One region of the Pantoea sp. C1E2 genome, then DNA from elsewhere that is predicted to be linked to it. Evidence: predicted binding sites of a transcription regulator. Region 1 holds the regulator's gene; each other region holds the start of a gene.

Region 1 (10,867 bases):
CCAGACTGCGGATATCGTGGCCAACAAAGCTGGTGACGTTGAAGCGTTTTTGCAGGCTGGACACCAGTGGCCAGTGGCTCACGGTGATATGCGGCATATAGCGAATAATGCCATTAATCGGGTCTACCAGGCCTGGCAGAATCACCGCAATCGCAATCAGCTCATGAATTTTGCGTTGATGCGCCGCCATAAATGCCGTGATGGCATTGAACAACGCATTCTCCAGCGTTTCCTGGGTGCGCTCAGGCAGCGGATAGTCTTCCTGCGCCAGCGATTTGCCGCTCAGGTCAAACAACGTCAGCGTGGCATCATTGCGCCCTAAGCGAACGCCGATGGTATGAAAGTGACGGGTTTCGGTAATGATGGAAATGGCGCGGCGACCACCGGTAGAGGCTTGTTGCTCTACCTCTTTGATCAGGCCGCGCTCAATAAGCTGGCGGGTAATTTTCGTGACGCTGGCGGGCGCAAGCTGGCTGAGATCGGCAATCTGTATACGCGATATCGGCCCTTGTTGATCAATTAGCCGATAAACGGCTGCACTATTGAGTTGTTTGACAAGATCGACATTTCCTATTTGAGTCTGGCCGCCAGTGGTCATTCAGTACTTACTCGCTGAGGACGTCGTCTCCATTGACTAACGTCTTAGTGATTTGATAATCGCGGGTAAAGACAGTGAGGTTAGCGACTTTTCCTGCTGTCACTGAACCCAGCTGTTTTTCCACACCCATTGCCTGGGCTGGGTAAAGCGTTGCCATGCGCAATGCTTCATCCAGCGCGATACCGCAATGTTCTACGCTGTTCTGTACCGCTTCAATCATAGTCAGCGCAGAACCGCTCAGGGTACCGTTTTCGTCAACGCAAAGGCCGTCGCGATAGTATATTGTTTTGCCTGCAAAAATGAATTGATCAATCGACGCGCCGGCCGGTGCGGTCGCATCCGTTACCAACACCAGCTTGTCACCTTTGATGCGCTTTGCATTGCGCACGTTAGCGTAATGGACATGTAAACCATCCGCAATGATGCCGCAGTATACATCAGGTGAATCAAACAGCGCACCGATCAGACCAGGCTCACGTCCGGCGAAGGTCGGCATGGCATTATAGAGATGAGTAGCAAAAGAGACACCCGCACTAAAACCGGCTTTGGCTTCTTCATAAGTGGCATTTGAATGTCCCGCAGACACAATAATGCCAGCGTTACGCAGTTTGCCTATTACTTCAGCACCGGCATTTTCTGGCGCCAGCGTGACTTTGGTGATCACATCCGCGTTGGCGCAGAGAAAGTCCACCATCTCCGCATCGGGCAGACGAATCAAATCTGGATTGTGAGTGCCTTTTTTGGCTTTGTTCAGCCAGGGGCCTTCAAGATGCAAACCCAGCGCCTGATTCTGATGTTTGGCCTGGTAGGCGCGCATGGTTTCAATGGCACGCTTCATCAGTTCATTGGTGCTGGTGATCAACGTTGGCAGATAGCTGGTGCAGCCTGATTTTTCATTGGCACGCTGCATGATTTCCAGCGTTTCGACGCTCAGTGCGTCGATATCATCGTTAAACTGCACACCGCCGCAGCCGTTGAGCTGCAAATCAATAAATCCGGGAGCGATAAACGCACCAGCCACATCCTGCTGTGCAATCGTTGCGTCAAGCGCATCTCGTGGGCACACGCGCTCAATCAGGCCATCCGCAATCACCACTGCATGATTGTCCAGAATTTCATGACCAGTAAAAATCCGGCCGTTCACTAATGCGTACATCGTTTTTCTCTCCCGGCTAAGCCTGCCACTTTAAAGCGGCAGGTTTTTCACAACGTGTTTTCACACACCCTTCATATTTTCCGCTTCCATTTCGCGGAAATATTTCACGGTTTTCACTTTGAGTTCCATGGTAGCTGGCTCGTCACACACCACCACGGATTTCGCATGCAACTGCAGGCAGCTGATGGTCCACATATGGTTAACGTTGCCTTCCACGGCAGCCTGCAACGCCTGTGCTTTCAGATGGCCCGTCACCAGAATCATCACTTCTTCAGCATCCAGCAGCGTACCCACACCCACGGTCAGGGCGTATTTTGGCACCTGATCGACATCGCCATTAAAGAAGCGTGAGTTGGCTAAACGGGTATCGTGCGTCAGGGTTTTGATACGCGTACGTGATGAAAGGGAGGAGGCTGGTTCATTAAAAGCAATGTGCCCATCGTTACCGACGCCGCCCATAAACAGGTTAATTTTACCGTAAGCGCGCATCTTCTCTTCGTATTGGCGACATTCTGCGTCAATATCTGGTGCATTGCCATTCAGAAGATTGATATTTTCTGGTTGGATATCAACGTGATCGAAAAAGTTACGATACATGAAGCTATGGTAGCTTTCAGGATGCTCTTTTGGCAGGCCGACGTATTCGTCCATATTGAAGGTCACCACGTGCTTAAAACTAACCTGGCCCGCTTTGTGCATGTCAATCAGGTGCTTGTAAGCTTCCAGCGGCGTACCGCCGGTGGGCAAGCCCAGCACGAAGGGACGTTCTGCGCTAGGCTTAAACGCGTTAATGCGGTTAACAATGTGGCGTGCAGCCCATTTACCCACCTGGGTCGGTGTGGCCAAAGGGATCAGTCTCATGTCTTCACCTCAATTAAGATTAGGAAAATGTTGTCGCCGATGCTGGTTTAGGTTGCTGCCATTAAGCGTAATCCGTTTAAGCGTAACCAGCAGGGAAAAGTGCGACTTGATATTTTTCATCATAAAATAAGTTTGTGGTGGTGGCTAGCATTTCGCAGGAATAAACGTCCATTATGGTGATTAAAGTCACAGTTACTGTGGTTTTAATTTGCGAGGCGAATTAATTTATCTTTACACTGCGCCTCGTGGTGAAAGATGTCATCAAGGTACCGAGCGTAGGGATAATAAAATCAACCCGCGCTACGGCAAAACGCCAGTCTCATAGGGGGAGAAAAAGGTGAGTATTTTAGGATATCTGCAAAAGGTCGGCCGCGCGCTTATGGTGCCGGTAGCGACACTGCCGGCAGCGGCAATCTTGATGGGGGTAGGGTATTGGATTGATCCAGATAGCTGGGGTGCAGGTAATGCGCTGGCAGCACTGTTGATCAAGTCGGGTTCTGCCATTATCGAAAATATGTCCGTGCTGTTTGCCATTGGTGTGGCTTACGGTATGTCGAAAGATAAAGATGGTGCGGCCGCGTTAACCGGCTTCGTCGGCTTCCTGGTGGTGACGACACTCTGTTCGCCAGCCGCCGTATCTATGATTCAGAAGATCCCGGTCGATCAGGTGCCTGCTGCCTTCGGCAAGATCAATAACCAGTTCGTGGGTATTCTGGTCGGTATTCTCTCCGCTGAAGTGTACAACCGCTTTAGCCATGTTGAGCTGCCCAAAGCGCTGTCGTTCTTCAGTGGCCGACGTTTGGTGCCGATCCTCGTCTCCTTCCTGATGATCGTCGTGGCGTTCATCCTGATGTACATCTGGCCGATCATCTTCGGCGGCCTGGTGAACTTCGGTGAGCACATTCAGAAAATGGGCTCAGTGGGCGCAGGCGTGTACGCCTTCTTTAACCGTTTACTGATTCCGGTCGGTCTGCATCACGCACTGAACTCCGTGTTCTGGTTTGACGTGGCAGGCATTAACGATATTCCTAAGTTCCTCGGCGGTGCACAATCTATCGCTAATGGCACGGGTATCCCGGGCATCACCGGTCGCTATCAGGCGGGCTTCTTCCCGATCATGATGTTTGGCTTGCCGGGTGCAGCATTGGCTATCTTCCACTGCGCACGCCCAGAAAACCGCGCTAAAGTCGGTGGTATCATGCTGGCTGCTGCGTTCGCGGCCTTCTTCACTGGTATCACTGAACCGCTGGAATTCTCCTTCATGTTCGTAGCGCCAGTGCTGTATGTGATCCATGCGGTATTGACGGGTATCTCCGTATTTATCGCCGCGAGCATGCACTGGATTGCCGGCTTCGGCTTCAGTGCCGGGCTGGTGGATATGGTGCTGTCAACGCGTAACCCGCTGGCAGTGAATTGGTGGATGTTGATCCCACAAGGCCTGGTGTTCTTCGCCATCTACTATGTGGTGTTCCGTTTCACTATTCAGAAATTCAATCTGATGACGCCGGGTCGTGAATTGTCTGCAGGCGATGAAACTGACGGCTACGACGTCAACGTCGACCATAGCGGTAACGGTGAAAGCCAGACAGAATCACTGGCACGTCGTTACATTGCAGCCATCGGCGGTTCAGACAACCTGACCAACATCGATGCCTGTATTACCCGTCTGCGTCTGAACGTCAAAGACTCTGCTCAGGTGAATGAAGGCGTGGCGAAACGTTTAGGCGCATCCGGTGTGATTCGACTGAACAAGCAAAGCGTACAGGTGATTGTCGGTACGCAGGCTGAAAGTATCGCCACCGCGATGAAAACGGTATTGAGCAAAGGCCCGGTTGCGGCGGCTTCCGCTCCTGCAGCCGCTGCTGCACCTGTCGCGGCAAAACCACAAGCCGTGCTGAACACCGAAAAAGCAGTCATCGCTACGCTGGTGGCACCGGTGACCGGTGAGATCGTCTCACTGGATGCCGTGCCGGATGAAGCCTTCGCCAGCAAAGCCGTGGGTGATGGCCTGGCAATCAAGCCAACCGACAAAACGGTGGTGGCACCAATTGCCGGTACCGTGGTGAAAATCTTCAACACCAACCATGCGTTCTGTCTGGAAGCGGCCAACGGCGTCGAGATCGTGGTGCACATGGGTCTGGACACGGTCGCGCTGGAAGGTAAAGGTTTCACACGTCTGGTGGAAGAGGGTGCAACCGTCACCGCCGGTCAACCGATTCTGGAGATGGATCTGGACTTCCTCAACGCCAACGCGCGCTCAATGATTAGCCCGGTGGTCGTCAGCAACAGCGATGATTTCGCCGGACTGAATCTGCTGGCAAGCGGTTCGGTGGTTGCAGGTGTGACACCGCTGTATGAAGTGAAAAACTAAGTCCTTGTGATTTAGTCAGAAGGCAGGAAGCAATTCCTGCCTTTTTTGTTTTAAAACGACCAACAAACGGTTGTTTCCCTCCTGCGCTTTGTGGATCATACTCCGTTACTTCGTGGTACAAATCACCCGCTATTGTTTTGAGGATTTTGAGATGAGTGAGGCTGAAGCCCGCCCAACGAACTTTATTCGTCAGATCATCGACGAAGACTTGGCGAGCGGTAAGCACAGCAGTGTGCATACCCGTTTCCCGCCTGAGCCCAATGGTTACCTGCATATTGGCCATGCGAAATCTATCTGCCTGAACTTTGGTATCGCCCAAGATTATCAAGGACAGTGCAACCTGCGTTTTGACGACACTAACCCGGTGAAAGAAGACCTGGAGTTCGTTGAATCCATCAAGCGTGACGTGCAATGGCTGGGCTTTGAGTGGAGCGGCAACATTCGTTACTCCTCAGACTACTTCGACCAACTGTTTAATTACGCCGTTGAGCTGATCAATAAAGGTCTGGCTTACGTTGATGAGTTGTCGGCGGAAGAGATCCGTGAATATCGCGGCACTCTGACTGCGCCTGGCAAAAACAGCCCGTACCGCGATCGCAGCGTGGAAGAGAACTTAGCGCTGTTCCAGAAAATGCGTGATGGCGGTTTTGAAGAAGGTAAAGCCTGTCTGCGTGCCAAAATCGACATGGCATCCAGCTTCATCGTGATGCGTGATCCGGTGCTGTACCGCATTAAGTTTGCCGATCACCATCAGACCGGTAACAAGTGGTGCATCTACCCGATGTACGACTTTACACATTGCATTTCGGATGCGATCGAAGGCATTACGCACTCACTGTGTACGCTGGAGTTCCAGGACAACCGTCGTCTGTACGACTGGGTGCTGGATAATATCACCATTCCTCAGCATCCGCGTCAGTACGAATTCTCGCGTCTGAATCTGGAATACGCGGTGATGTCGAAGCGTAAGCTGACGCAGCTGGTCACCGAGAAAGTGGTGGAAGGCTGGGACGATCCGCGCATGCTGACCGTTTCCGGTCTGCGTCGTCGTGGTTACAGCGCGGCTTCCATTCGTGAGTTCTGCCGCCGTATCGGCGTGACCAAGCAGGACAACATCGTTGAGATGGCGTCGCTGGAATCCTGTATTCGTGACGATCTCAATGAAAACGCCCCGCGTGCGATGGCCGTGCTTGATCCGCTGAAAGTGGTGATCGAAAACCTGCCAGCCGGTCATGAAGAAACGCTGACCATGCCTAATCATCCGAATAAACCGGAGATGGGCACGCGTGAAGTACCTTTCAGCCGCGAAGTGTGGATTGATCGTGCTGACTTCCGTGAAGAAGCCAACAAGCAGTACAAGCGCCTGGTGCTGGGTAAAGAAGTGCGTCTGCGTAATGCTTACGTGATTCGCGCGGAGCGCATAGCGAAAGATGAAGAGGGTAATATCACCTGCATCTACGCCACCTGTGATGTGGACACGCTGAGTAAAGATCCGGCAGACGGCCGCAAAGTGAAAGGGGTTATCCATTGGGTTTCTGCCATTCACGCGCTGCCTGCGGAGTTCCGTCTTTACGATCGCCTGTTCAGCGTGCCAAATCCGGCCGCGGCTGAGGATTTCCTGACCACCATCAACCCAAATTCGCTGGAAATCAAACAGGGCTTCGTCGAGTCTGGTCTGCGAGATGCAGCGGTAACGGCTGCGTATCAATTTGAACGCGAAGGCTACTTCTGTGCCGATAGCGTTTATTCGCAGCCCGGTAAGCCGGTGTTTAACCGTACGGTGGGGCTACGCGATACCTTCGCGAAAATTGGCGAGTAATGTCATTCGTCGATAGCACAATATGATCATGAAAGGGCGAGCAATCGCCCTTTTTTATTGCCTGTAATCCGCCCTGGGCAATCAATTATGCTGAAGGCGGTAAAGTGTGCTTATTGTCTCATTTTGCGACAATTCTGACTTTAGCAAAATTAACCCATTTGCGAGTGTGAAAAATTGTATTTCAGGTAGGCTATGCGCTCTCAACAGAGCTCTGCGGGTTATCAAAGGAAAAAAAATGACAAGTCTCGCCCTGGAAGCTAAGCATAGCGTGGTGGTATTACATCAGCTTATTGAACGTGTTTTTAACCAGGCAGAAGGCAGTGATGACAGCATGGAACTGCTTTTGTCATACTTTCACCCGGATTTCAAAATGGTCACCCCGCTGGGTAAGCAGCTGGATCTGAATGAGACAGAAGTGCTGTTTCGCAAACTGCACGGTCAGCGGGAAGGAATGCGCATTGCCACCAGCGAGCATGTCATCATTTCGCAACAGAGTGATGAAGTGACGATTCAATATCGTGAGTTACAAATGTTGAACGGCACCAATCAAACGCGCATTTCTCTGGCTGTACTGGATTGCAGCACTACCATTCCCCGCTGGCGTTATCTGCACGAAACCTTTATCGCTTGATAACAGGCATAAAAAAACCGGTGACAAGCACCGGTTTTTTTATATTGCATAGCACACTCAATTACTTATCGTGGAGCGTATCGTCTTCGCGGCAGTCTCCCAGTGCACAGTGACCGTACAAGTACAGGCTGTGGTTGCTGAGTTTGATGCCATGGCGAGTAGCAATCTCACGCTGACGCGTTTCGATTGATTCATCGCTAAATTCGATCACTTTGCCACAATCCAGGCAGATCAAGTGGTCATGATGATGTTGCTGAGTCAGTTCGAATACGGATTTTCCGCCTTCGAAGTTATGACGGGTGACGATACCCGCGTCATCAAATTGGTTAAGAACGCGATATACCGTTGCCAGGCCAATCTCTTCGCCCATATCGATCAGGCGCTTATACAAATCTTCCGCACTGACGTGATGGGACTCGGGGCCAGGTCCCTGAAGCACTTCCAAAATTTTCAATCTTGGCAGAGTGACTTTCAGGCCAGCCTTCTTCAATGCGGAGTTGTTGTCAGTCATTCGGATATTGTCCTGTTACTTTGCATGTCACTTACGGCGCAGGGGCCTTGAATGTTTAGGTCACGCGTATTCTCATTTGCGTCTCATTATAGAACTCAAGCAGTGAAATGAAAACCAGGGTGTCGCGCAAATCAACAAAATTCGTAAGGATAAATATCGCTACGTTAGCGCGTAACAGTGTGGTTTGGATTTCCATTTCACTCAGCCTCAGTCAACAATCAGAGGAATAAGCGGATGACCATTGCGGGTATTCTACAGATTTGCGGGGAAAAGTTAAAAAACCCTGACTATTATTTTTATAGGAAATTCCTTTGCCCCAATGTGAGCCAGCGCTCACATTGGGGCGGCGAGGCATCAGGCTTCGATGATCTCTTTTAACTGCAGTTCATCAAAAATCTGCTTCACCCAGGCGTCAACACGTTCATTGGTCAGCTCAGGTTGACGATCTTCGTCAATCGCCAGGCCGAGGAAGTGTTTGTCGTCTGCCAGACCTTTTGAGGCTTCAAAGTGATAGCCCTCGGTAGGCCAGTGTCCGACAATCACCGCGCCGTTTGGCTCAATGATGTCGCGAATCGTGCCCATCGCATCACAGAAGTACTCTGCATAATCTTCCTGGTCGCCACAGCCAAACAGTGCCACCAGTTTGCCGTTGAAGTCGATCTCTTCCAGAGTAGGGAAGAAGTCATCCCAGTCACACTGTGCTTCGCCGTAATACCAGGTAGGAATGCCCAGCAGCAGGATGTCGAACGCTGCGAGATCTTCTTTGGTGCTCTTAGCAATGTCATGCACTTCGGCGACATCTTTACCCAGTTGTTTCTGGATCATTTTTGCAATGTTTTCAGTGTTGCCGGTATCGCTGCCGAAGAAAATGCCTACGATTGCCATGGGTTAAGTAACCTCTTAAAGCCTGATTGTGAGAGTAAGTCAATTGACTGCACATGTTAGCGAATGATAGCAGACCGTTGAAAAGGGCGGAACGAGTAAAGCCTGAACTTTGTGTTCCTGCGTGCGGTCAGCGCGCTAAGACAGTTTGAGTTGTGCCAGCAGCATTTGTTCAATCAATTCGCTGCGGCTGATGTTTTGTTGCTCGGCCAGCGTATTCAAGGCGTCAACCGCCTCGCTGGACATTTTCAGCTCGACACGACGCAGCCCCCGCACTTTATCGCGCTTGAGCTGGTTACGTTTGTTGATACGCAACTGTTCGTCACGTGTCAGCAGGCTGGTTTTAGGGCGACCGGGACGCCGCTCGTCTGCAAAAAGATCAAGCGTGGTACGGTCTGTCTGTTCTTTTGCCATGATTTGTGAAACTGAGTGGGCGCGAACGGCGGAAAGGCGCTGCGCGATTTATACATTATCGGCCCGACCGCGGTGAAAAAATCATCCGCGGCAAATTTTTAGCGCGACATCATACTTCAGCGCACTCTGTGACGCCAACCCTAAACCGTAAACGGCAAGCTTTTGCTTTTACAGGTTAAAAAAGCGGCGAACTGCGCGCAATACTGCATCAGGTTTTTCAGCGTGCACCCAATGACCGGCACCGCTGATGACGTGCGCATGCGCCTGCGGGAACTGGCGCAACAGTGCATCGCGGTGCTGATTGTCGAGGTAAGGGGAGTCGCCACCGCGAATAAACAATGCGGGATGTGGCCAGACCGGAACCTCTTCCCAGCCAGAAATGGTGGTGTAGTGGTCCCACAGCACCGGCACATTAAAGCGCCATTCGCCGTCCACGAAAGACTTGAGAATAAACTGAATCACCCCCTCTTCAGCGACATGTTGACGCATCACTTCCGCCGCTTCACTGCGACGCGCCACGCCTGCAGCAGTGACCGCACGAATGCCGGCAAAGATCTCATCGTGACGACGAGTTTGATAATCCACGGGGGCGATATCAATCAGCACCATCTTCTCGATACGTTCCGGTGCCACCGCACTCAGTGCCATGGCGATCTTACCGCCCATCGAGTGGCCTATCACGCCGGCACGTTCTATCTGATGTGCATCCAGCGTCTCCACGATATCTTGTGCCATAGCATGATAATTCATCACCTCACTGCGCTCAGATAAACCATGGTTGCGCACGTCCACTTGCAACGTGGGGCGAGCATCTCGTACGCCGCGCGCCAACACGCCAAGGTTATCCAGGCTGCCAAAAAGGCCATGAATTAACAGAATAGGGGGAGCTTCAGGGGTAGATTGTTCAGTTTGCAGACGGGCGTTCAAAATCATGGCTAAAGTTCTTACGGTTGTGACCTTGGCTTAGGGTATCATGGATTCACCTGTCCAGGAGCCAGCCGGCCAGGCATTAGGGCATATTCCGACTTTTGCCCTGAAACGACGCCAGCGCTATCGGCTGCCACGGATTTAACTTTATAATCCTTATGTTAGAGCCCGCTCACGTTTTGCACTGCTCGATTTTGCTAAGGCCGTTGCAATAATGCGTGGTTCTGTCATTTGCCAGAATTGTACGGAATAAGATGAAAACGATTGAAGTTGACGAAGAACTCTACCGTTATATTGCCAGCCACACGCAACACATTGGTGAAAGCGCATCGGATATTTTGCGCCGCATGCTGAAGTTTACCGCGGGCCAGAGTGCACCTGTGGCACCTGTGGCACCTGTCGCTACGACGGCTGCTAAAGAAGCACAGCCAGCGCGTAACGAAGCGCGTCCTCAGGATCGCGTACGTGCCGTGCGTGAACTGCTGCTTTCCGATGAGTATGCCGAGCAGAATAAGGCGGTTAATCGCTTTATGCTGGTACTGTCAACGCTCTATCGTCTTGATCCAGCTGCATTTGCTGAAGCCACTGCCTCGTTGCAGGGCCGCACTCGTGTTTACTTCGCGGGTGACGAGCACACGCTGCTGCAAAATGGCACCCATACTAAGCCGAAGCACGTTCCCGGCACGCCGTACTGGGT
Region 2 (10,867 bases), 400 kb from region 1:
AGGGGATGGATACCACTCATCTCGGGATGCTGCGCACAACGTGCATCAACAATCTCTCGTAACCCTTCGCCCGTTGGCGGCTGCTGAACGGATGCTGCTTCACTCATACCGAATCCCTGAATTCACTGGATCTATTATTGTTGGTCTTACCGCATCGAATGGCAATCAGAGACATCTGCTACCGCTCGCTAACGCGTCTTTAGTTTACAGTCTAGACTTAGGCGTGCGTTCTGCACCCGACGTTTACCGTGAGGAGAGGATGATGACTCAGCAATCCCCGCGCCATCACCCGCAGCTTTTCCGCAGTTTCTTCCAGGGTAGCTTCCCCTGCTCTACCGCCTGTCGCAGCGGCGGTCGTCGTATGGATATGGTGATCAGTAGCGGTCACGACATGTTACTGGAGAAAGATTACGCCGCACTGGCGCGGGAAGGGTTACACACTGCCCGGGACGGCGCACGCTGGCATCTTATCGAAGCCAGGCCAGACGAATATGACTGGCGCAGCTTTTTACCGATGATTCATGCCGCCGCGCGCCACGATATGCAGATCATCTGGGAATTAGCGCATTTTGGCTATCCGGAACATCTCGATATCTGGCGCAGCGCCTTTGTCGATCATTTTGAGCGTTTCGCACGTGCCATGGCGCAACTGATGCGTGATGAAGGCGTCGAACACCCTTTTTTCACTCCGATAAACCAAATCTCGTTCTGGTCATGGGCGGGAGCGGATGTTTCCTGGCTCGATCCCTATGCCAGCGAGCGCGGTCGCGAGCTAAAACGTCAGTTAGTGCGCGCTTCCCTGGCGGCGATGCATGCGATTCGTGAGGTGTATCCTGATGCGCGCTTTGTGCTCACCGATCCGCTGGTGCAAATCGCCACCGATCCTGACAATCCCGACAGCAAGCCCTATGCTGATGCGCAGCATCAGGCACAGTTTGAAGCCTGGGACTGGATTGCCGGGCGTGATGCGCCAGAACTGGGCGGACGTGAAGATTTCCTCGATATCCTCGGCTTAAATTACTATCCCGATAACCACTGGTTCTTTTCCGGCGACACCATCCCTGCTGAACACGCGACTTATCAACCGCTGCATCGCCTGATGCTGCAATGCTGGCAGCGCTATCAACGTCCATTACTGCTGGCAGAGACCGGTGCGGAGGGTGACGCTCGCGCATCCTGGTTACGGCATGTCACGGAAGAAGCCATATTGGCATTAGACGAAGGGGTGGCGCTGGAAGGGATTTCGCTCTATCCGGTGGTGGAATATCCGGCCTGGGCAGACGATCGGCGTTCACCCGGCGCGCTTTTTGGCCTGGGCGATCCCAATGGCAATCGTACGCTGCATGAAGCGCTGGCGTTAGAGCTGCGCAGTCAGCAAATTAAATGGCATAACCGGGAAAAGCAGAGTTAAGAGTGTTGTGTCGGATGAACTTTTGGCGGACAGGTTTGAACATCAAGCGCGGGATCGACGGGATGGCGCACATCGGTCAGCCATGTCATGGTGAACAGGAACACCACGCCGATTAAACAGGCGGAGAGCAGGCCAATTATGGCGATCAGTTTGTCATCTCGGGCTTCCATCGACATCTCCTTGCAGGCTTCCATGAACTGTTGCTGACCTTAGCTCATCCATAACGTCACCATCAGGACGAAGATTATAAGGGTAACAGAGGTCACTGCAAGTACCACAATAGCGAAGTGCGCATCATCCAGAGATTGTCGTAAAGGCTCATCGTGATCGTCAGGTGGCGCGGGTGAACTCATGTTGACTCAATAACAAAGGACTTTTATGCGCGGGATTGCCGCACTGAGTGTAATGGAATGCGTGGCAAGGTACAGAATTATTTCAGTATAAAATGACAACAGGGACGCGATGGCGTCCCTGTTAAGCGCGGATTAGAAATCGTAGCTCATGGAGACTTTCAAGGTGCGAGGATCGCCCTGCGCCAGATAGGTGCCGGTGCCATCAACGTTGGCCCAGTACTTCTCATTGGTCACGTTATCCACACCCACGCGCCAGACCAGATCGTTCTGGCTGACCTTCATGCGGTAACGCACACCCAAGTCCAGCGTGGTGTAGCTATCCAGCTTCAAGGTATTCGCGGAGTTAGCGTACTGCGAGCCCGTATGATTCAACATCGCGGTGGCGGTCAGACCATCAATCGGTTTGATGTCATACTCTGCACCCAGCACATAATTGTAACGAGGCACACCAATCGCCTGTTTGTCATCATAGGTGCCGCCGGAGGTTTTGGTCATCACTGGATCGATCCAGGTTGCACTGGCATTCAGACGCAGACCCAGAACCGGCTCACCAAAGACATTGGCTTCCAGCCCACGGTGACGCTGCTCGCCATCCATCACATAAGCACCATCGCTGTTTAACAGGCCTGATGGTTTCTTAATTTCAAACAGACCTAACGATCCACCCACGCGGCCAAAGTCGGTTTTGACACCGATTTCGTTTTGCTTAGAGTGGGCAACACCGGTCACGCTGCCGTAGTTGGTCGCGGTGTTAGGTGCCACGCTGCCTGGCTGCAAGGCTTCAGTATGGTTCGCGTAGAAGGAAACTTCTTTCCATGGTTTATAAACCACGCCATACGTTGGCATCCAGCGATCGTTGGTATAGCGAGACGCAACATCTTCCGCGCCAGTGCCGTAAGCATAATTACGCACTACCACTTTCTGATGGCGCGCACCCACGGTGAACAGCAGCGTATCGTCAAACACGCCTAACGTGTCACTCAGCAGATAACCTTGCGTACGTGTGCGAGCTGTCGTCAGCGGATCTGAGAATTTACCACCGGCGAAGGTTGCTGCCGGCTCTGCGACATCGCCGCTGTTGTAAATGTTGAACGGCGTGCCGACCAGCGACATGTTGTAGGCGTTTTTGGCATTAGTGGTTAATGCTGAATAGCCCACATTGACTTTATGACTGACGAAACCGGTGTGGAAATCACCGCGCAGACCCACCATACCGCTCATGTTGTCCTGAATGCGGTTGGAGTAGAAGCTGCTGATAGTGCCATCACCATTGGTGTCGGTAACCGTTGGCGAACCATAGTTACCGGTTTCATGGGCGTGCTGTGCACCCAGTCCGGCATAGGCCGTCCAGCTATCGGTGATATCGTATTCCGCTTTCGCCATTCCGAATTCGGATTCCATATCGCTATACACCCATTTCTGGCTGTAGTTATGCGAATTGGAGGGAACTTCTGGAATGAAGTCGCCGAATTTCACGCCCTGCAGCGCATCATGATAGGTCTTTTTCTGATAGCCCACGTCCAGTGAGGTGCGCAGACGATCGCCACGATAATCCAGGCCCAATGATGCTGCCGTGGTGCGTTTCTTTTCGCCATCGACGCCAGTCTCACCTTCGCGATGGACTGCATTGAAACGTACGCCAAACTGGTTGTTATCACCGAAACGACGACCTACATCCAGCGTTCCGCCGACCTGAGAAGAAGAGGTGTAATCCACGCCAACGCGGGTGATCGGCGTATCTTCCGCGTGCTTCGGCTCAAGGTTGATCATGCCACCAACGCCAGATGACGCCGCGCCGTTGACCAGGCTGTTAGCGCCTTTGAAAATTTCGACACGATCAATCAGGGAAGCGTCCATCACCTGACGCGGCACCACGCCTGCCAGGCCACCGTATGTCATATCATCGCCATCCAGCTCGAAGCCACGGATGCGATAAGCCTCGGCAAAGTTACCGTAGCCTTTAACATTCTGAACGCCTGCGTCATTACGCACAACGTCAGCGATGGTTTTTGCCTGCTGGTCCTGAATCATCTTCGAGGTGAAGCCGATGACGTTAAACGGCACGTCCATGGCATTCTGCTCACCCAGCATGCCGAGGCGGCCGCCGTGGGCGATTTGCCCGTCAAGGAACGCAGGGACTAAATCGTTGCCGCCGGATTTAAAATCAGCTTGTGGCGTCGCGGTCACGGTCAGCGTCTGCTGCTCGTTTTTGGCCGCGGTTGAAGACGTTGTGGTGTTGGTGGTAGCAGCCATCACTGGCAAACAACCGGCACTGACCAGAACAGCAAGCAGCGTCGGTTTCAGTCCGGGATTGAAAGGCGAAGTACGCATGGATATCCCCTGATACGAAATATATTGATAATCATTTTTATTACGGTTTGCGATTATGCGGAGTGCTAATCCGAAAGCAAGCAAAATCGCTGAACTTTCTCAACTAAGCGTGGTCTGGAGCGCTTATTTGTTAAGAAAGCGAAAACACCGGGCGCTAATTGTACTTACCACTGTAATTTCGCTGAGGAAGTGTGGGGATTTAAGGCCGGAGAAAATGAGAGTGCAGCGGCTTCGTTGATTGAAACCGCTGGTAGTCGGGGAATTTGGGCGTCGCGGCTTCACTTATTGAAACCATTGACTGTTGGGGGATTCAGGCGTCGCGCCAGCGTTTAAACACCAGCGAGGTGTTGATACCCCCGAAGGCAAAGTTGTTAGATTGAATATAATCGGTATCGATCGGGCGTGATTCGCCGATGATATAGTCCAGATCGCCGCACTCTGCTGCGGGCTGCGTCAGATTCAGTGTGGGCGCAAACCACCCTTCTCGCATCATCTCAATGCTCATCCAGGCTTCCAACGCGCCGCAGGCACCGAGCGTGTGGCCAAAGTAGCTTTTCAGCGATGAAATGGGCGTGTTATTGCCAAATATCGCTGCCGTGGCCTGACTCTCTGCGATATCGCCGCGATCGGTCGCCGTTCCATGGGCGTTGATATAACCAATCTGTTCCGGCGTGACGCCCGCCATTTTCAGTGCGCGTTCGATGCAAATCTGCATGGTTTCACGCTGCGGCTGGGTAATATGCGCCGCATCGCAGTTGGTGTGGAAACCCACCAGCTCGGCGTAAATGGTCGCGCCGCGTGCCTGGGCATGCTCCAGCGATTCGAGGATTAATGTTCCCGCGCCTTCGCCAATAACCAACCCATCGCGCTGTTGGTCAAACGGTGAAGGTGATGAATGCGGTGCATCGTTGCGTTGGCTGGTGGCAAACAGCGTATCAAACACTGCCGCTTCAGAAGGACACAACTCCTCCGCACCGCCTGCCACCATCACAGTTTGATAACCATGGCGGATCGCTTCCCACGCATAGCCAATTGCCTGACTGCCCGAAGTACAGGCGCTGGAGGTGGGGATCACCCGGCCACGCAGGCCAAAGAACAGCCCGGCGTTCACCGCTGTGGTGTGCGGCATCATCTGCACATAGGTGGTGCCGGTGATGTTATTGGTGTGCTTTTCCGTCAGCATGGTGGCGAATTCGCTGACCGGGCCAGTACTGCCGGTGGATGAACCATAGGCAATGCCGGTTTCACCGCTGGTCAACACCGGATGATCGATCAAGCCCGCCTGTTCCAGCGCCAGCTCGGTGGCGCGCGTCGCCATTAACGACACACGACCCATCGAACGAATGCGTTTGCGCGTATAGTGCGCGGGCAGTTCGAAGTTATCGACCGGGGCACCGAGCAAGGTATGCAAGCCGTCGTAAATCTGCCATTCCGGCATTTTACGCACCGCATTTTGCCCCTGTTTGATGCGCGCAGCCACCGCTGGCCAGTTTTCGCCAAAGGCGGTGACGCCTCCCATTCCGGTTACCACGACCCGCTGCATCACAGCATACCTCCATTGATTGAAATCACCTGACGTGTCACGTAGCCCGCAATATCCGACATCAGATAGCTGGCGAGTCCGGCGACTTCCTCAGCCGCTCCCATGCGCTTCATAGGAATGATCTTCAACGCTTCGTCGATCACCATCGGCTCCAGATCCGTCATACCTGTATCGATTAAGCCCGGTGCTATGCAGTTCACCGTGATTTTGCGTTTCGCTAACTCGATGGCCAGCGCTTTGGTGGCACCGATAATCCCGGCTTTTGCCGCGCTGTAGTTGACCTGGCCACGGTTGCCCATGATACCGGACACCGAGGATAAGGTGATGATACGGCCGCCTTTGCGCAGACCAATCATCGGCATCACACAGGGATGAATCACATTGTAGAAGCTGTCGAGGTTAGTGTGGATCACGCTGTCCCACTCGTCCTCGGTCAGGGCCGGAAATGCACCGTCACGGGTAATACCGGCATTGTTCACCACGCCGTAATAGGCGCCGTGCTCCGCGATGTCATTTTCAATCGCATTGCGCGTGACCTCACGTTCGGCCACGTCAAACTGCAGGATGCGCCCCATGCCACCCGCGCCACTGATGTCCGCCAGCGTCTGTTGTGCGCCCGCCGCATCACGGTGGTAATGCACCACCACGTTGAAACCGTCCTGCGCCAGACGAAGCGCGATGGCGCGGCCAATCCCTTTACTGGCGCCGGTCACTAATACGCTGCGTGTCATGGCTGCATCCCTTGTTGTAATTGATTAAGTTCCTGTTCATCCGGCTGATAGGTATTCAGCCGACCGCTGGCAAGGACCCTGTCCTGGCTGCGGATCTCGCCTTCGAAGCTGCCGAGCTTGTCGTCACGCATTAACAGATGCATCTCCACCCGCAGCGTGATGTCTGCGGCAAAGGTGGCGGCTGTGGCACGATAGCCGCGCCCGCCTAATAACATACCGGGCCGGATATCCCGATCGCCGCGCTGGCGGGCATGAAACCCAGACCAAACGCCGACGGTCTGCGCCATGATCTCGACGCCAAACCACGCGGGCAGTTCGCCCTGTGCATTGAGAAACGGAGCGAGTGCGCCATGGTGGTTGATCGTCACTTCACACACTACGCGCTCGTCGCTGACCTGAATCACGCGATCCAGCAGCAGCATCGGTGCACGGTGTGGCAGATAATCGCCCACCGGCAGAAAATCAGTCATGAGGCTTTCCTACAATCAGGCAGGTGTTATTCCCGCCAAAAGCAAAAGAGTTTGAAGCAATGATCGGACGCGCCAGCGGCTGTGGCGAGGTCAGCAGCCCACAGGCGGGCAGCGTGCTATCCAATGTGGTAGCGCTAAAATCCTGCGCCGGTAACGCCAGATTTTGTTGCACGATAAGCGCTGCCAGCGCCGCCTCGGTCGCACCTGCCGCGCCGAGCGTGTGGCCGGTCAGATGTTTGGTTGAGCTGCACGGCACGCTATCGCCAAACAGGCGATGAATCACGCCTGATTCGACCTGATCGTTGAGCGGCGTCGCGGTGCCGTGCAGATTAATGTAGCCAATATCCTGCGGCTCTAATTCGGCCTGCTTTAGCGCCATCTTCATCGCCTGCTCAGCGCCAATGCCTTCAGGATGCGGAGCCGACATATGCCAGGCATCCGAAGATTCACCCGCGCCAAGCAACGCCAGCGGCTGTGGTTCACGCGTCAGCAACAGCAGCGCCCCTGCCTCGCCAATCGAGATACCGTCACGCTCTGCGCTGAACGGCGCACACTGGCGCTCGGATAACGAATCCAGGCTGGCAAAGCCGTTAATTGGCATGCGGCTCAGCGAATCCGCGCCACCCACCAGCGCCACATCCACCAGACCAGCCTCAATCAGGCGCTGTCCGCTGATCAACGCGCGAGCGCTGGAGGAACAGGCGGTGGAAATGGTGTACGCAGGGCCATCCAGCTCAAGGTAGTGCGCCAGAAAACGCGACGGGTCGCCCAACTCCTGCATGCAGTAATCGTAACCCGGCAAGCCACCGTCGACCTGACGATCGCCCTCGTCCACGCCCGAGGTGCTGGTGCCCAGCACAACCGCGACACGTTCACGGCCAAAGCGGGCAATCGCGTCATCGACAGCCGGGCGGATCTGCGCCAGTGCCGCCAACAGCAGCTGATTATTGCGAGTGTCATGCGCGGCAAGGGCGGCGGGCACTGGCGGCAGTTCGCCCGGCACCTCGCCCAGCCAGCAGGTTTTACTTTGCTGCAACCAGCCTTCGCGCGGCTGCATACCAGGAGCCTGGCCTGACGTCAGCTGCGCGGCAATCTGCTCTAGCGAGTTGCCGAGCGCATTCACCATGCCAAACGCCGAAATGTAGATCATGAAGATGCGTCCAGATGCTGGATTTGAATTTGATAACCGAAGGCGCGCTGGTCAATGCTGATCGGTTCACGCACGGTTCCCCGTTGCAGATAGCGAATCAGCGTCACCACTTTACCGGCTGGATCGCGCAACTCACGACGATCGCCCTCGTCGACCAGCTGCCAGCCCGGCGGCAACTGCGGCTGCCATGCACTGAGCGGCCAGTGGCTCAGCATCACATCCGCCAGCACCTGGCTGGCTGGCGGCATTTCAGGCAGCGCCATCATCTGCTGAGTATGAATACCGTTTTTATCATAGGTCACGCGGAACAAGCGAATGCCCAGCGAGGACAAACCCGCCAGGCTAACTTGCTGTGAATCGGCGCTCAGCAGCACCAGCAGTGACTGGGTTTTGCCTTTGGCGTGGCCGGTCAGCAGTTGCTGCTGCTGAAACGCGGGTGAGATGCCCGGCGCAGGCAAAGTCACGCGCACGCCCGGTTTCAGCCACGCGGTGGGTCGTTCGGATGGGCTGTCATGCTTTGCACAACCGCTCAATAGCAGGCTCAGCATTAATAACAAAGCACCTGTTTTCATCGTTGCTTCCTTTTTCCAGGGGCCAGTGCCAGTGGAGCCAGCAAGAATGCACAAAAGATTCCGCTGCATAATACTGTGCCAAAACCACTGATTGCCGCCGTGCTGCTGAACACCAGCATGCCCAGCGTCAGGAGTGTGGTCATCATCGCCAGCGTAACCGCCAGCATTGAGGTGAGCGGCGTACCGCGTGGATTACTGAAGAACAGCGTGTAATTGATGCCGATACCCAGTACCAGAATCAGTGCCAGTAAGGCGAATAAGTTCAGGCTCGCGCCGATCCAGCCTAACGTCGCCAGCGCCGCTGCCAGCGACAACCAGGATGGCAAGGCGCTTCGTAAACCTGCCTGCAAACCAAGTCGTACGATGTAACTCACGGTGATCAGCAGCAGCGCCAGCCCCAACAGGCCACTCAGCAGCGTGCGCCAGAAACGGAACAGTTCATCGTAGCTGGCTTTGCGATCGACCCAGCTCACGCCCGCCTGCTGCGTTGCTAAGTCCAGTAACGCCGCACTGTTTTTCACGCCATTGACCGGCACCAGCACGCTGCTACGTCCATCCGGCAGCGACAGCCACAGCAAACGCCAGCCCTCGCTGAGCGGACTCGCCAGCCAGTCATCGGCATTAACTGGCATCGCCGCCAGATCGGCATTGGCTAAAGTGATGCCCGCCTGCTTTAACCGCGTCAGGATGTTTGGCGCGGCCTGCTGCAGCAGTTGAAGATCCTGCTGTTGCTGGTCCAGCGAATTAAGGGGCAAGATACGATAACCCGCCATCCAGCCTTGCTGCTGCGCCAGTTGCAACTTTGGCGTCAGGGCGCTGAGACGCTGTAATGCCTGCTGTTCATTATCGCCCCACACCACAAACCAGGTTTGATCGGCTTGCTGTCCCGTCAACTGTGCCAGTTGGCGATCCTGTGCCAGCAATTTAGCCGGAGCGCTCTGCAGATGGGCAATATCGTCATCGACGTGCAGCTGAATCATGCCGCTCAATGCATAAACGGCCACCAGCAGCGGCAATCCAACTTTCAACAGTTTGTTGCGACGCCATGCCGCTAACCAGCGCGCCAGCCACACCATGCCGGGAATCGGTCGCACTGGCAGGCCGCGCACCAGCCATGGATAAAAACAGATCACCGTCAGGCAAGACGCACTTAACCCGCTGGCGGCGAACACCGCCAGTTGGCGCAAACCGGGGAATGGCGCCAGCAACATCAGCAGCCAGGCAATCGCCGTGGTGCCCAGTGCCAGTAATAAGGTGGCGCGCACCTTATGCAGGCTTTGCCACGGCGTGGATTGCTCGCCGTGCACCATGCGTTCGGTCAGGTAATACAGGGTGTAATCGGCCGAGATGCCGACAATGCTGAGGCTCATCACCAGGGTCGTGAGATGCAGCTCACCAAAACAGATTAAGGTCAGCACCGTGCCGGCCATCGCGCCTATCGCCACCGAAAGCGCACACAGCGCCAGCGGCCGCAACGAGCGGAACACCAGCCACACCAGCAGCAACAAGCCTGCCAGCGTCACGCTGCCGAGCGTTTCAACATCATGCTGTGCGCGCTGGCTGGCATCATCGCTGAACAGCACCGTGCCGCGCGTTAACAGCTGCGCATCCGGCCAACGCGTTTTTAACTGCTGTTCAAGCTGGTTGAGGGCGGTCACCAACTGATGGCTCTGCTGAATACTGAAGGCATTGCTGGCCAGTTCACCGTGCAGGAAGTACCAGCGACGCTGTTGGGCATCATTCACGGTTAGCCAGCCGTTATGCAGCACCATTTTGCTGGCGTTCTGCTGCAATGCCAGCTGCGCGCCACGCACCAGCATTAACGGATCGTTTTGGATCTCTTTACTGCCGACACCAGCAAACGCTGAGAACAGCTGCGCCAGAATCCAGTCGGCTTGTGCTGTGCCACCGTTTTGCAAACGCGCTCGCGTCAACGGATCGATCAGGCCATTGCGATGCTGGAAAGCGTAGGTGCCCCAACGCTGCATCTGATCCTCATCCAACGCACCGCTGACCTGTTTCAGCATCGGCAGCGCCTGCAGATGCGCTTGCCACCACTCTGCCACTTCATCGCCATGTGCATCATCGGCGCTCACCAGCCACACCAGTTGGCGATCCAGCCGCTGCATAAAGCCTTGCTGAATCTCTGCCGGCGCCTGCCCGAGATTTTGTTGCGGCAGTAAAGCCAGCACGCTGCTATTTAGCTGGCTGCGCGGCAACAGAATGGCAAGGGCCACTGCCAGCAACAGACATACCGTCAGCCACATCAGCGCAGCGGTTTTCTCACTGCGCTGGGGCAAAACGCG
Region 3 (10,867 bases), on a different contig from region 1:
GCGCGGCTGGCTGGATACCAAGTGCAGCGGCCAGCGGCTGGCGGTTTCCTGCTGCGCAGCGGCTTCGGGTTCATACCAGAAAGGATGGCCGGGACACTCTTCGTAACCAAAGTTGGCCACCGTTTGCGAGAACAGCTCAATCTTGCCTGATGGCGTGTTCAATGGCGCGGCCTCAGGATTATCACGGAAATCCTTCAGGAAGATATGAGGCGCATCGGGTCGATCGTATTCGATCATCCCCTGCTGCCAGAAGTCGTCAAAAGTCGGCAGTTCAATGCCGTCAGCCTCGGCACGCGGTCGTGAAATCTCGTAGATGTGACGTATCCACTCTTCCGCGCTGCGCCCTTCGCTGAAGCTATCGCCAAAGCCCATCTTCTCTGCCAGCGCGAGGAAGATGGCATAGTCGTCCCGCGCTTCTCCTTGCGCGGCAATGTGCTGGCGCATGGCAATCATGTAACCATCATTGCTAGAGCTACCGATATCGTTGCGCTCCAGCGAGGTCGTCACCGGGAACACGATATCGGCAAACTTGGCCTGCGCCGTCCAGTACTGCTCGTGCACCACCACGGTATCGGGCTGGCGCCAGGCTTCTATTAAACGATTGATATCCTGATGATGATGGAACGCATTACCGCCGGCCCAATACACCACGCGAATATCAGGATAGGTGCAATTGTCACCGTCGAATTGATACTTTCCGCCCGGATTGAGCAGCATATCGGAGAGACGCGCCACCGGGATTTTTTCATCGATGGCATTTTTACCAGCCGGGAAGCGTGGCCCAGAAAACGTCCGGCGAGTGGCGCCCGCGAGGTTGGTGCTGGCATAGGCAAATCCTAACCCACCGCCTGGCGTGCCCACCTGACCAATCAGTGCCGCCAGCGCAACGGTGGCCCAAAAGGTCTGCTCGCCCTGGAACGCACGCTGAAGCGACCAGGCGATATTGATCATGGTACGTTTAGCGACCATAGTCCGCGCCAGATCTCGAATGGTTTCGGCTTCCACGCCGGTGATATCCGCCGCCCATTCGGGCGTTTTGACGACACCATCTTTCTCGCCCTGCAGATAATCACGATACTGCTCGAAGCCCACGGTATGGGTCGCGACAAAGTGAGCGTCATACAGGGATTCAGCAACCAGTACCTGACTGAGCGCCAATAACAACGCGGTATCGCTACCGGGTTTCAGTGACAACCAGCGGTGATTAGTGACGCCAGAGAGATCGTTTTTTACCGGGCTGACATTGATAAACTCGGTTCCATTTTTCTGCATTTCAGCCAGCCAATGCTGCAGCGCATGATCATTGGCTGCCCCGCCGTTGACCTGCGAATTTCGCAGTGGCAAACCACCCAATGCGATGAAGAGTTCGCAGTGTTCTGCCAGTGAAGACCAGTGCGTGTGCTGCTTCTGCATCACATCCAGCTCACCAATGATATGCGGTAACAAACGCTCAGCCGCCGCCAGGCTGTAAGTGTTGGTGCTGTCGGTATAGCCACCTAGCTGATTAAAAAATCGATGCAACTGACTTTGCGCGTGGTGAAAACGCCCGGCGCTCGACCAGCCATACGATCCCGCATAAAACGCCTGATTGCCGTGCGTCTGTTTCACGCGCGTCAGCTCATCCGCCACCAGCGCGATGGCTGTTTCCCAGCTCACTTCCACAAAAGGTTCTTTGCCACGTCCCTGACGCGCATCGCGTCCGTGTTGCAGGTAACCGAGACGTACGGCAGGACGGCGGATGCGGCTCGGGCCATCCACCCCACCCACCAGTGACTGACCGATTTTGGACGGATTGCGATCCCATTCAACCGGCTCAATCGCGGTTAACGCGCCGTCAGTAGTGGAAACGCGATAAGTGCCCCAGTGCATTACGGCAAGGTTGTGATGTGTGGTCATGAAGTGATTACGTCGCAGGCTTATTGTGGTTTTGATGGCTTAAATTACCACAATGTAAAATGCGCAGTAATCATCTCCATGAGCCAAATACTGATTAATGCTTAGCTTTCCCTAGCATTTACCTTGCCCACTAAAAACGATAATTCACCGTCAGCGTGACATTGCGTGGTTCGCCATACAGCACCTGATTGTAGAAGCCGTTCATCACCGTATAGCGTTGATCAAACAGATTATTAATGTTTACCGCCACATCCGCCTGCGGCGTCAGCGAATAGCGTGCCATCAGAGCCGCCAGCGCATAGGATTTTTGCGTTGCGCGCGTGCTGCCTGAAGGGCTGGTGGCGGACAGCCAGCTGCTGCTTTGCCAGTTGACGCCAGCGCCGACGGTCACAGGATAAAAACGCCCCGGTAGCTGCCAGGTGCTGAACAATCGCGCCGTGGTGCGCGGCAACTGCGGGTTCAGGCGCGAGCCATCGCTTTCTGACGCCGCATAATTTGCCAGCCCGAGCGACATATTCCAGCCGGGTAATATCTCGCCCTGCACATCAACCTCAATCCCTTTGGAGGTGGTGCCGTTGACCGCTTTATAGGCCTGACTGCCGTCTGGCAGCAGCGCGCCGCTATCGAGCGTGGCAACGTTGTCGAGATGCGTATCGAACAGCGACAACGAAGCATTTAAACTTCCGTCAAGATAACGCCCTTTTATACCAACTTCACGATTGTTACCGCGCGTAGGTTTCAACACGTGGTTGTCACTGTCGCGATAGGTTTGGGGATTAAAGATGGTGGTATAGCTGGTGTAGAGGGAATAGGTCGGATTGAGTGCGTAAACCACGCCAACATAAGGTGTGATCGCCCCTTTCTTCTCATCATTAAAATCCGTGCTGCCGTCGCTCTGGTTAATTTTGTATTGGCTGACGCGCGCACCGACAATCAGTTTCACCGGATCGGTCAATGAGAATCGGAGCGCACTGTATAGCCCGCGCTGAGTGATTTCGGTGTGCGTGCGGGTCCAGTTAGCCTGGCTAAAGTCCGGCTCCGGGTAATCACCGTTCCACTGATACAAACTGCCCATAGCAGCGGAAGGATAGACAAAGCCGCTGCTGTTCTCGTCGGTAACACGTTTTGAAGCCATCATCCCTATCACCACTTCATGCTGACGTCCCAGCAAGGAAAAAGGGCCGCTGGCTTGCATGTCCAGACTGTTCTGTCGCGAGGTAGCGTTGCTGGCCAACGCAATGGGAATCACCCCTTCACCACTGCTGCGATCGGGATAACCCAGGCTGGAGAACAGCTTTGCATCCGAGTGGGTGCGTTGCTGCGTCAGGTTAGTTTTGAGCGACCAGCCGTTTTCGAAATGCTGATCCAGGCTGGCAAAGGCGGTGCGCAAGGTGTTATTCCAGTGGCTCCAGTCGGCTGCCGAATTGACCGAGCGCGACCACTTGGTTTCTAATCCATCACTATACCAACGCGGTACACCGCCCCAGGTGGTGCCAGTGGGTTTGATGATCTGCGCGTCGTAACCCACGCTCAGCGTGGTGTTATCGGTGAGATCGGCCTCAATCACTGCATATAAGGCCTGCTTTTTTTGCTGATAGCGATCCAGCCAGCTGTGGCGATCCTGATAACTGCCCACCACGCGCGCGCGGACCCGACCATCGTCCGTGAGCGGTGTAGAGACATCCATCATGCCACGATAGTTATCCCATGAACCGGCGCTGACGGAGGCCTGCGCCTGGAAACTATCGCTGGGTCGCTTACGTACCAAATTAACCGATGCGCCTGGGTTGCCGGCTCCGGTTAACAGTCCCGTCGCGCCCCGCACCACTTCAATGCGATCGTAAAACGCGGTATCAAGAAAACTGGCACCGTCGACAAAACTGGTGGGCACGCCGTCAAACTGGAAACTGTCGATGCTGAATCCGCGCGAGAAGAAATCAACGCGCTCACTGTCGAGCGTTCGTGAAGTGATGCCGGTGGTGGCCTCCAGCGCAGATTGCACGCTGGTGAGTTGTTGGTCGTCCATACGTTGCCGGGTCAGCACTGTCACCGATTGCGGCGTCTCTTGCGGTGACAACGAAAGTCCTGTCGCCGCGCGCGTTTCGCCGGTGGTATAGGAGAGCGTGTCTTCGGTGGTGATGCCCAGTGAACCGCTGCCCTCTACCAGCAACGTATTATCATCAGCCATTGCCAGCGCCGAACTGGCCAGCAGCATAGCCGCGAGCGGTGCTTTATGCGGTAAATCCCAAAGTTGTTTCATCATTTTCCCGATTGGTGGCTCATTACAATGGTCCATACATTCAAACGAGAATCATTTTCATTTGTGACTGAGGGCGGGTAAATGCCGTGACAAGCACTTGATAAGTGCAGCAAACGCACGCTTTTAATCGGATTGTTAACCCGCTGGCGTTCGCGTTAGGATGCGCCTTTCCCCTTTCGTGAGGCTGCGATGAAATACCCGGATCTTAATCTGCTTCTGGCGCTGGATATCTTGCTGGAGGAAGGTAGCGTGGCTGCCGCAGCGCGACGAATGAATCTCAGTGCTCCGGCGATGAGTCGCACGCTGGGGCGTATCCGTGACACTCTGGGCGATCCTGTTTTTGTGCAGGCGGGACGAAAACTGGTGCCGACGCCACGTGCGCTGGCGCTGCGAGAACAGGTGCGCAGCGCGGTAGAGCAGGCCACGCAGGTGCTAACGCCAGGCGAACATGTGCAGTTGCAGGAGATCACGCGTCGATTTAACGTGCGCGCCAACGATACCTTTGTCGGGTTGTATTCTGGTCGATTGCTGGAGGCGATGGCGCAGGAAATGCCGCGCGCCGTGCTGTATTTCTCTCCGGAAGAGGATGATGTGGATGTGGAGACGTTGCGCAGCGGGCGTATCGATTTGTTCATCAGCGCTGCCCGCCAGCTGGGGCCCGAAATTCGCGTTCAGCCGCTGTTCACCACCCGTTTTGTTGGCATGGCCCGTGAAGATCACCCTATCTTTGCGCAGGACATCACGCCGGAGCAATTGACGCGCTGGGGGCACATCAGCATTTCCCGCCGCGGCAAAGCCAATGGCCCTATCGATCGTGCGCTGGGAGAGCTGGCGCTGCAACGACATGTGTCACTGATCGTCGCGACGCCATACAGCGCAATGTTTGCGCTACAGGACACCGACCTGTTGCTGCCACTGCCTGAACATCTGGCGCGCAGCGCATTGACGAGCGGGTTGCGCGTCCGGCTGTTTGAACTGCCGGTGCCACTGGAAACCGTGCTGCTGACGCAAGCCTGGCATCCGCGCTTTCAGCAAGATGCTGCCCACCGCTGGCTACGCCAAACCATTCGACACCTCTGCAGCGAGGATGATTGACCACGCGGCTACGCATCTTTAATGCGTGCGCCAAACGCACGCATCAATTCTAAAAACCTCACTTTTCTGCATCATTCCCCTTCTTTACAGTGACGCCTCACTCACCAATGAAGGGAAGCCGATGAATAGCGCCCTGTTTTTTCCTGCCCCTAAAGTCCTTGCGCTGCTCAGGCATTGTGATCTCACGACGCCTCGCGCCACTTACGTGCTGCGCGCCTTGCTGGCGGCCAACCTGGCGCTGGTGCTGGCCTATTGGCTGGAGTTAGACATGCCCTATTCGGCTGCAAGCACCGTGTTACTGGTGCTGAACCCGGTACAGGGTGCCGTGTTGGGCAAGGGAAAATGGCGTCTGATTGGCACGCTAGTCGGGATGGTGGCGGCGCTGGTGATCATGGCACTGTTTGCGCAACAGCCCTGGCTGTTCGCCCTTGCCGATAGCCTGTGGCTGGGGATGTGTGTGATGGCAATGAGCGTGTTACGTCACTTTCGTGCCTCCGGTGCGGCGGTGGCAGGCTACACCATTGGACTGGCCACGCTCGGCGCGATGCAATATCCCGATCTGGCGTTTGAACACGCCGTTGGGCGCGCCTCAACGGTAGCGGTAGGCGTGATGGTGCTCGGGCTGGTCAGCGCGCTGTTTAGCCGCCGTAGCCTGAGCGTAAAGGTCGAAGCACTGCTGTGGCACCTGACTCAACGCACGGCAGCGTTACTCACCCTGCCCGACCGCGATCACGCACAGCGCCAGCTGCTGGCCGAACTGTATGGCGTGGATGACCTGCTGGCCGCCGCCCGTCAGGAATCGGTGACGCTGGCGCAGCAGGCCCCTGCCATTCGTCAGGCAATGGATTTGCTGCTGGTGATCGCCACCACCGCATCGACTGGCGACTATCCGCACTGGCAGAAAGTCGCTGAGGCACTGAGCCAGGGTCACGCGGGAAACGCTGAAGCGCAGTTACACCTGCGTTTTGCACTCCACAATGGCTCGATCCCCTCACAGGAAGCAGCGCAAATCGGCAACCTGCTGCAGGTACTATCCAACCTTTCCCGCCTGCATCAAACACCGTCACGCCCATCCCCGCCGGCCATGGCTTTTCATCGTGACTGGTCAGGCGCACGACGTAACGGCCTGCGGGCAGCGTTAGCGCTGCTGGCGGCTTCCGCGCTGTGGATCGGCAGCGGCTGGCCCGCAGGAGATATTATGCTGTTAATCATGGCCCCTTACTTTGCCCTGCTCTCCACCTCGCCTCACCCCGTGGCGGGCGCGCGTAAATTCATGCTGGGCACGCTGTTTGCGCTGCCGCTGTCATTTATCTGTACCTTTATGCTGCTGCCGCTGATCAACGGTTTACCCCTGTTATTGCTGGTACTCAGCCTGTTTTGGTTGCCCGGTATTTACGCCACCAGCATGCCGCAGCACATGCTGAGCGGGCTGGCGTATTTGGTGGGATTCAACACCCTGACGGCGGCCGCCAATCCGATGGTTTACGATGCCACGCAGTTCCTCAACTGGTCGCTGGCCTGGTTGATAGGTTGCGCCCTTACGCTGCTGGCCTTCCAGCTAATGCCGCGCAACCCGGATCGTCATGCTGCACGCCTACAGGCACAGATTCGTACCAGCCTGCTGGCGCTCTTCGCCGGAAAACAGGTGTCTGCACCGCGCTGGATCCAGTATCAGCAGCATCGCGTGGCGCAACTGGCCGGTTTATTGCGTGCGCGGCCGGAGGTGCAAAAGCAAGCCATTGAGCAAGGGCTGTTAGCGCTGAATCTCGGACGCGAATGGTTTTCGCTGGCGGACAGCGTTGTGCCACTGGAGCAGCAGCCGTTTATAAAACTCACCCGACAGCGCATTGCCCAGCGCCTTCAGCAGCCATCACTGGCGGCGAAGCATGCTGCTCGTGCCGCACGTCAGTTGGCAACACATCCATCCCCTGATAGCGCAAATCTCGCCGCACGCTTAAGGGCGATCGCCACTCTGCTGCGCAGTGATGCGGAATACCTATCCGGGAGCAAACCATGCTGAGTGAAGTCGCGATTGCGGGCATCTACCTGCCACCATTTTTTATCTATCTCTGTGCCACCTTCCCACTTTTCATTGGCGTGCGCTTTTGTCTGTTGCGCTGTGGCGTATTGCGCTGGGTCTGGCATCCCGCGTTAGTTGAATTTTCCCTTTCCTTCATCTTGCTGGCGGTACTGATTCTCTATGTCTGATCTCTCTTTTAGCTGGAAAGCGTCTTTAAAAGCGTTGTTCACGTTGGCGATGGTCGCCGTCGCGATCATTTTGGCCACGCTGCTGTGGCGCGCCTATGTGCTGGCACCCTGGACGCGCGATGGCCGGGTGAGTGCGCAAGTGATCCGCATCGCCCCGGAAGTGTCGGGCACGGTGAGTGCAGTCGCAGTAGCAGACAATCAATGGGTCGCTAAAGGGACGGTATTATTCCGTGTCGATCCAGCGCGATTCGATCTGGCCGTGGCCGACGCGCAAGCCCAGCTGAATGAGGCCAACGCCACGCTGCAGCAAAAGCGCGAGGAAGAAAAGCACCGTCAGCAAATGGGTTCGCTGATGGCAGCGGAAGATATGCAACGCGCGCGTGAGGCATCGTTGGTGGCGCAGGCACAGCAGCAACAGGCCGCTACCGCACTCGCACTGGCCCGACTCAATCTACAACGCGCCACGCTGCGTGCCCCCGTGGATGGCTACGTCACCCATTTGCGTTTACAGCCGGGTGATTATGTGGAAGCCGGCACGCCGGATATTGCGCTGGTGGATGCCCATAGCTTTTGGGTGACGGGTTATTTCGAAGAGACCAAATTATCGGCGATGCGAATTGGCGATCGCGTCAATATCCGTCTGATGGGGCAGCAGGCACTCTTGCATGGCCATATCGCCAGCTTTGGCCGGGGCATCAGTGACAGCAACCAGTTATCGGACAATCAAGGCTTGCCCAGTGTGGAGGCAACATTCAGCTGGATCCGCCTGGCACAACGCATTCCCGTGCGCATTGAATTCGACGCACTCCCTTCTGATCAATTACTTACCGCTGGCATGAGCTGCAGCATTGCGGTGGCAGACAGCAGCACGCCACAAGGCCGTTTAACCTCGCTGCTGACACGCTGGCTCTAACCGAAACAAGGAGAAGTTATGCAACAAAACACCGAGACTTTTACCGTGCTCAATGTGAACCGCTTTCCCATGGTGATCCTGAACCAGCAGGCCGTTAGTGATGGCTATGCCGATCAATGGGCGCAGGAAATGAAACAGTTAATGGAACAGGGCGAGCCTTTTGTGATGGTTTACGACCATATGCGCGTTGACGAAAGCGATGCCGATCGCGAGCGACGTAGCCGCTGGCTGATTCAGCATCGCAAAAACCTCAGTCAAATCTGCCGCGGCATGATCAGTATTGAATCCGATGCGCAACGCTGTGAACAACTGGTGAAAATGCGCAAACTGTTTGGCATTCAGCATCAGGTCGTGAGTTCAGAGCCTTATGCATTGGCGCTGATCCAACAGTGGCTGGCGAAGTAACAGCACTACGTATTACTGCGCCAGCCAGCCGCCATCCATATTCCAGGCCGCACCGCGTACCTGCGCACCGCCTTCACTGCAGAGAAACAGCACCAATGCACCTAACTGCTCTGGCGTAACAAACGCCTGAGCAGGTTGTTTCTCAGACAATAACGCCAGGCGCGCGGTTTCGGCATCCTCGCCGGCCGCAATGCGTTTATCGATCTGCTGTTGCACCAGCGGCGTCAGCACCCAGCCCGGACAGATGGCGTTGCAGGTGATCGGTGATTGAGCGTTCTCCAGCGCGATCACTTTTGTCAGCCCCACCACCCCATGCTTCGCGGCGACATAGGCGGCTTTCTCTTTCGATGCTACCAGGCCATGCACGGAAGCGATATTAATGATGCGCCCCCAGTGACGTGCCTGCATGCCGGGCAAGGCGGCGCGACTGGTGTGGAACACCGAAGAGAGATTGATGGCAATAATCGCATCCCATTTATCCACTGGAAATGACTCCACCGGCGCGGTGTACTGAATACCGGCGTTGTTCACCAGAATATCTACCGCACCATAGTTCGCTTCCGCCCACTCAATCATCGCAGCGATTTGTTGCGGATCGGACATATCTGCCGCGTGATAATCCACTGTTGCCCCGGTGGCCGCGATAACTGCTTTCGCGTGTTCCACTTCACCGAAACCATTCAGAATCACCGTGGCGCCCGCCAGTGCCAGTTGCTCAGCGATACCTAATCCGATCCCGCTGGTGGATCCGGTTACCAGTGCCACTTTTCCCACTAATTGCATCGATTCATCCTCCTTCAGACAATGCCGGTGAGGTAAAACACCCCAATCACAAACAGCACGGCCAGGCTTTTGATAATGGTGATGGCGAAGATGCCACCATACGCTTCTTTATGCGTTAACCCTGTGATCGCCAGCAAGGTGATCACCGCGCCGTTGTGTGGCAGTGTGTCCATCCCGCCGCTGGCCATTGCCGCCACGCGGTGCAGCACTTCCATTGGAATACCCGTGGCCTGCGCCGCCTGCACGAAGTGTTCTGCCATCGCCGCCAGCGCAATACTCATCCCGCCCGATGCCGAACCGGTGATCCCCGCCAGCACGGTAATGCTGATTGCTTCATTGAGCAGCGGATTGGGGATCGCCTGCAGCACGCCAGACAACACCACAAAGCCCGGCAACGCGGCGATCACCGCTCCAAAACCGTATTCGGATGCAGTATTCATCGCCGCCAGTAAGGCACCGGCCACCGCTGTGCGGCTGCCTTCTGCCAGACGACCGCGAATGTTGCGCCAGCCAAAGATCAGCACCACCAGAATGCCGCTAAGCAACGCAGCCTGTACCGCCCAAATCGCGGTGGTTTTCTTAATATCGGTGAGGATCGGCGTGGGATTTCCCGGCAGTGTGACGCTGCTCTGTGCGCCGTACCACGACGGGATCCACCAGGTGAAGCAGAGATTGAGTACTCCGACCAGAATCAGCGGCAGAATGGCGATCAGCGGATGCGGCAAACGGATATCTTCCGCCGTTTCTGGCTCATTCTTCAGGTCTTTGCCATAAGGTTCCTGGTTGGCCTGTGCCCGACGACGTTGACGATCCAGCCACAGTAAGCCCACCACAATAATAAACAGCGATCCAATCAATCCCAGCCACGGCGCGGCCCAGGCGTTAGTGCCGAAGAAACTGCCAGGAATGATGTTCTGGATTTGTGGCGTGCCGGGCAGAGCATCCATGGTGAAGGAGAATGCACCCAGCGCCACCGTGGCCGGGATCAAGCGCTTAGGGATGTTGCTCTGACGAAACAGTTCGGCGGCAAACGGGTAAACGGCGAACGCCACCACAAACAGCGACACGCCGCCGTAAGTCAGCAGTGCGCACACCAGCACAATAACCGGGATGGCATGGCGACGCCCCAGCAGCGCAATCGCCGCCGAGACGATTGAACGTGAGAAGCCGGACAGCTCAATCAATTTGCCAAAGATGGCCCCCAGTAGAAATACCGGGAAGTAGAGCTTCACAAAGCCCACCATCTTTTCCATAAACAAACCGCTGAACACCGGCGCGACCGCAGCCGGTTCGGTTAACAGCACCGC

What was found. The regulator Fur, encoded in region 1, represses iron uptake genes when iron is present. The targets are predictions, from matches to a motif close to ATAATAATGAGAACNACTATCAA.
Region 2: ACXI0A_RS09280 (TonB-dependent siderophore receptor) is a predicted target of Fur. The motif match lies at 4,120-4,142, and genes of this name have one in related genera.
Region 3: ACXI0A_RS25570 (TonB-dependent siderophore receptor) is a predicted target of Fur. The motif match lies at 4,195-4,217, and genes of this name have one in related genera.

Annotation. Positions count from the first base shown of each region.
Region 1 covers NZ_JBSZHT010000002.1:1,495,068-1,505,934, forward strand. The annotation lists gene nagC (DNA-binding transcriptional regulator NagC) at 1-598, opposite strand, end outside; gene nagA (N-acetylglucosamine-6-phosphate deacetylase) at 606-1,754, opposite strand; gene nagB (glucosamine-6-phosphate deaminase) at 1,815-2,615, opposite strand; gene nagE (N-acetylglucosamine-specific PTS transporter subunit IIBC) at 2,959-4,986, shown strand; gene glnS (glutamine--tRNA ligase) at 5,138-6,805, shown strand; gene ACXI0A_RS07295 (hypothetical protein) at 7,041-7,436, shown strand; gene fur (ferric iron uptake transcriptional regulator) at 7,498-7,947, opposite strand; gene fldA (flavodoxin FldA) at 8,302-8,832, opposite strand; gene ybfE (LexA regulated protein) at 8,968-9,243, opposite strand; gene ybfF (esterase) at 9,412-10,176, opposite strand; gene seqA (replication initiation negative regulator SeqA) at 10,425-10,867, shown strand, end outside.
Region 2 covers NZ_JBSZHT010000002.1:1,895,668-1,906,534, reverse strand. The annotation lists gene ACXI0A_RS09300 (phospholipase D-like domain-containing protein) at 1-107, opposite strand, end outside; gene ACXI0A_RS09295 (glycoside hydrolase family protein) at 263-1,411, shown strand; gene ACXI0A_RS09290 (hypothetical protein) at 1,408-1,581, opposite strand; gene ACXI0A_RS09285 (hypothetical protein) at 1,621-1,764, opposite strand; gene ACXI0A_RS09280 (TonB-dependent siderophore receptor) at 1,897-4,095, opposite strand; gene ACXI0A_RS09275 (beta-ketoacyl-ACP synthase) at 4,406-5,638, opposite strand; gene ACXI0A_RS09270 (3-ketoacyl-ACP reductase FabG2) at 5,638-6,369, opposite strand; gene ACXI0A_RS09265 (ApeP family dehydratase) at 6,366-6,839, opposite strand; gene ACXI0A_RS09260 (beta-ketoacyl-ACP synthase) at 6,832-7,989, opposite strand; gene ACXI0A_RS09255 (DUF3261 domain-containing protein) at 7,986-8,561, opposite strand; gene ACXI0A_RS09250 (MMPL family transporter) at 8,558-10,867, opposite strand, start outside; gene ACXI0A_RS09245 (LolA-related protein) at 10,845-10,867, opposite strand, start outside.
Region 3 covers NZ_JBSZHT010000004.1:868,452-879,318, reverse strand. The annotation lists gene ACXI0A_RS25575 (molybdopterin-dependent oxidoreductase) at 1-1,896, opposite strand, end outside; gene ACXI0A_RS25570 (TonB-dependent siderophore receptor) at 2,027-4,159, opposite strand; gene ACXI0A_RS25565 (LysR substrate-binding domain-containing protein) at 4,346-5,251, shown strand; gene ACXI0A_RS25560 (FUSC family protein) at 5,373-7,271, shown strand; gene ACXI0A_RS25555 (DUF1656 domain-containing protein) at 7,265-7,459, shown strand; gene ACXI0A_RS25550 (efflux RND transporter periplasmic adaptor subunit) at 7,452-8,372, shown strand; gene ACXI0A_RS25545 (hypothetical protein) at 8,391-8,777, shown strand; gene ACXI0A_RS25540 (3-hydroxybutyrate dehydrogenase) at 8,790-9,560, opposite strand; gene ACXI0A_RS25535 (GntP family permease) at 9,575-10,867, opposite strand, start outside.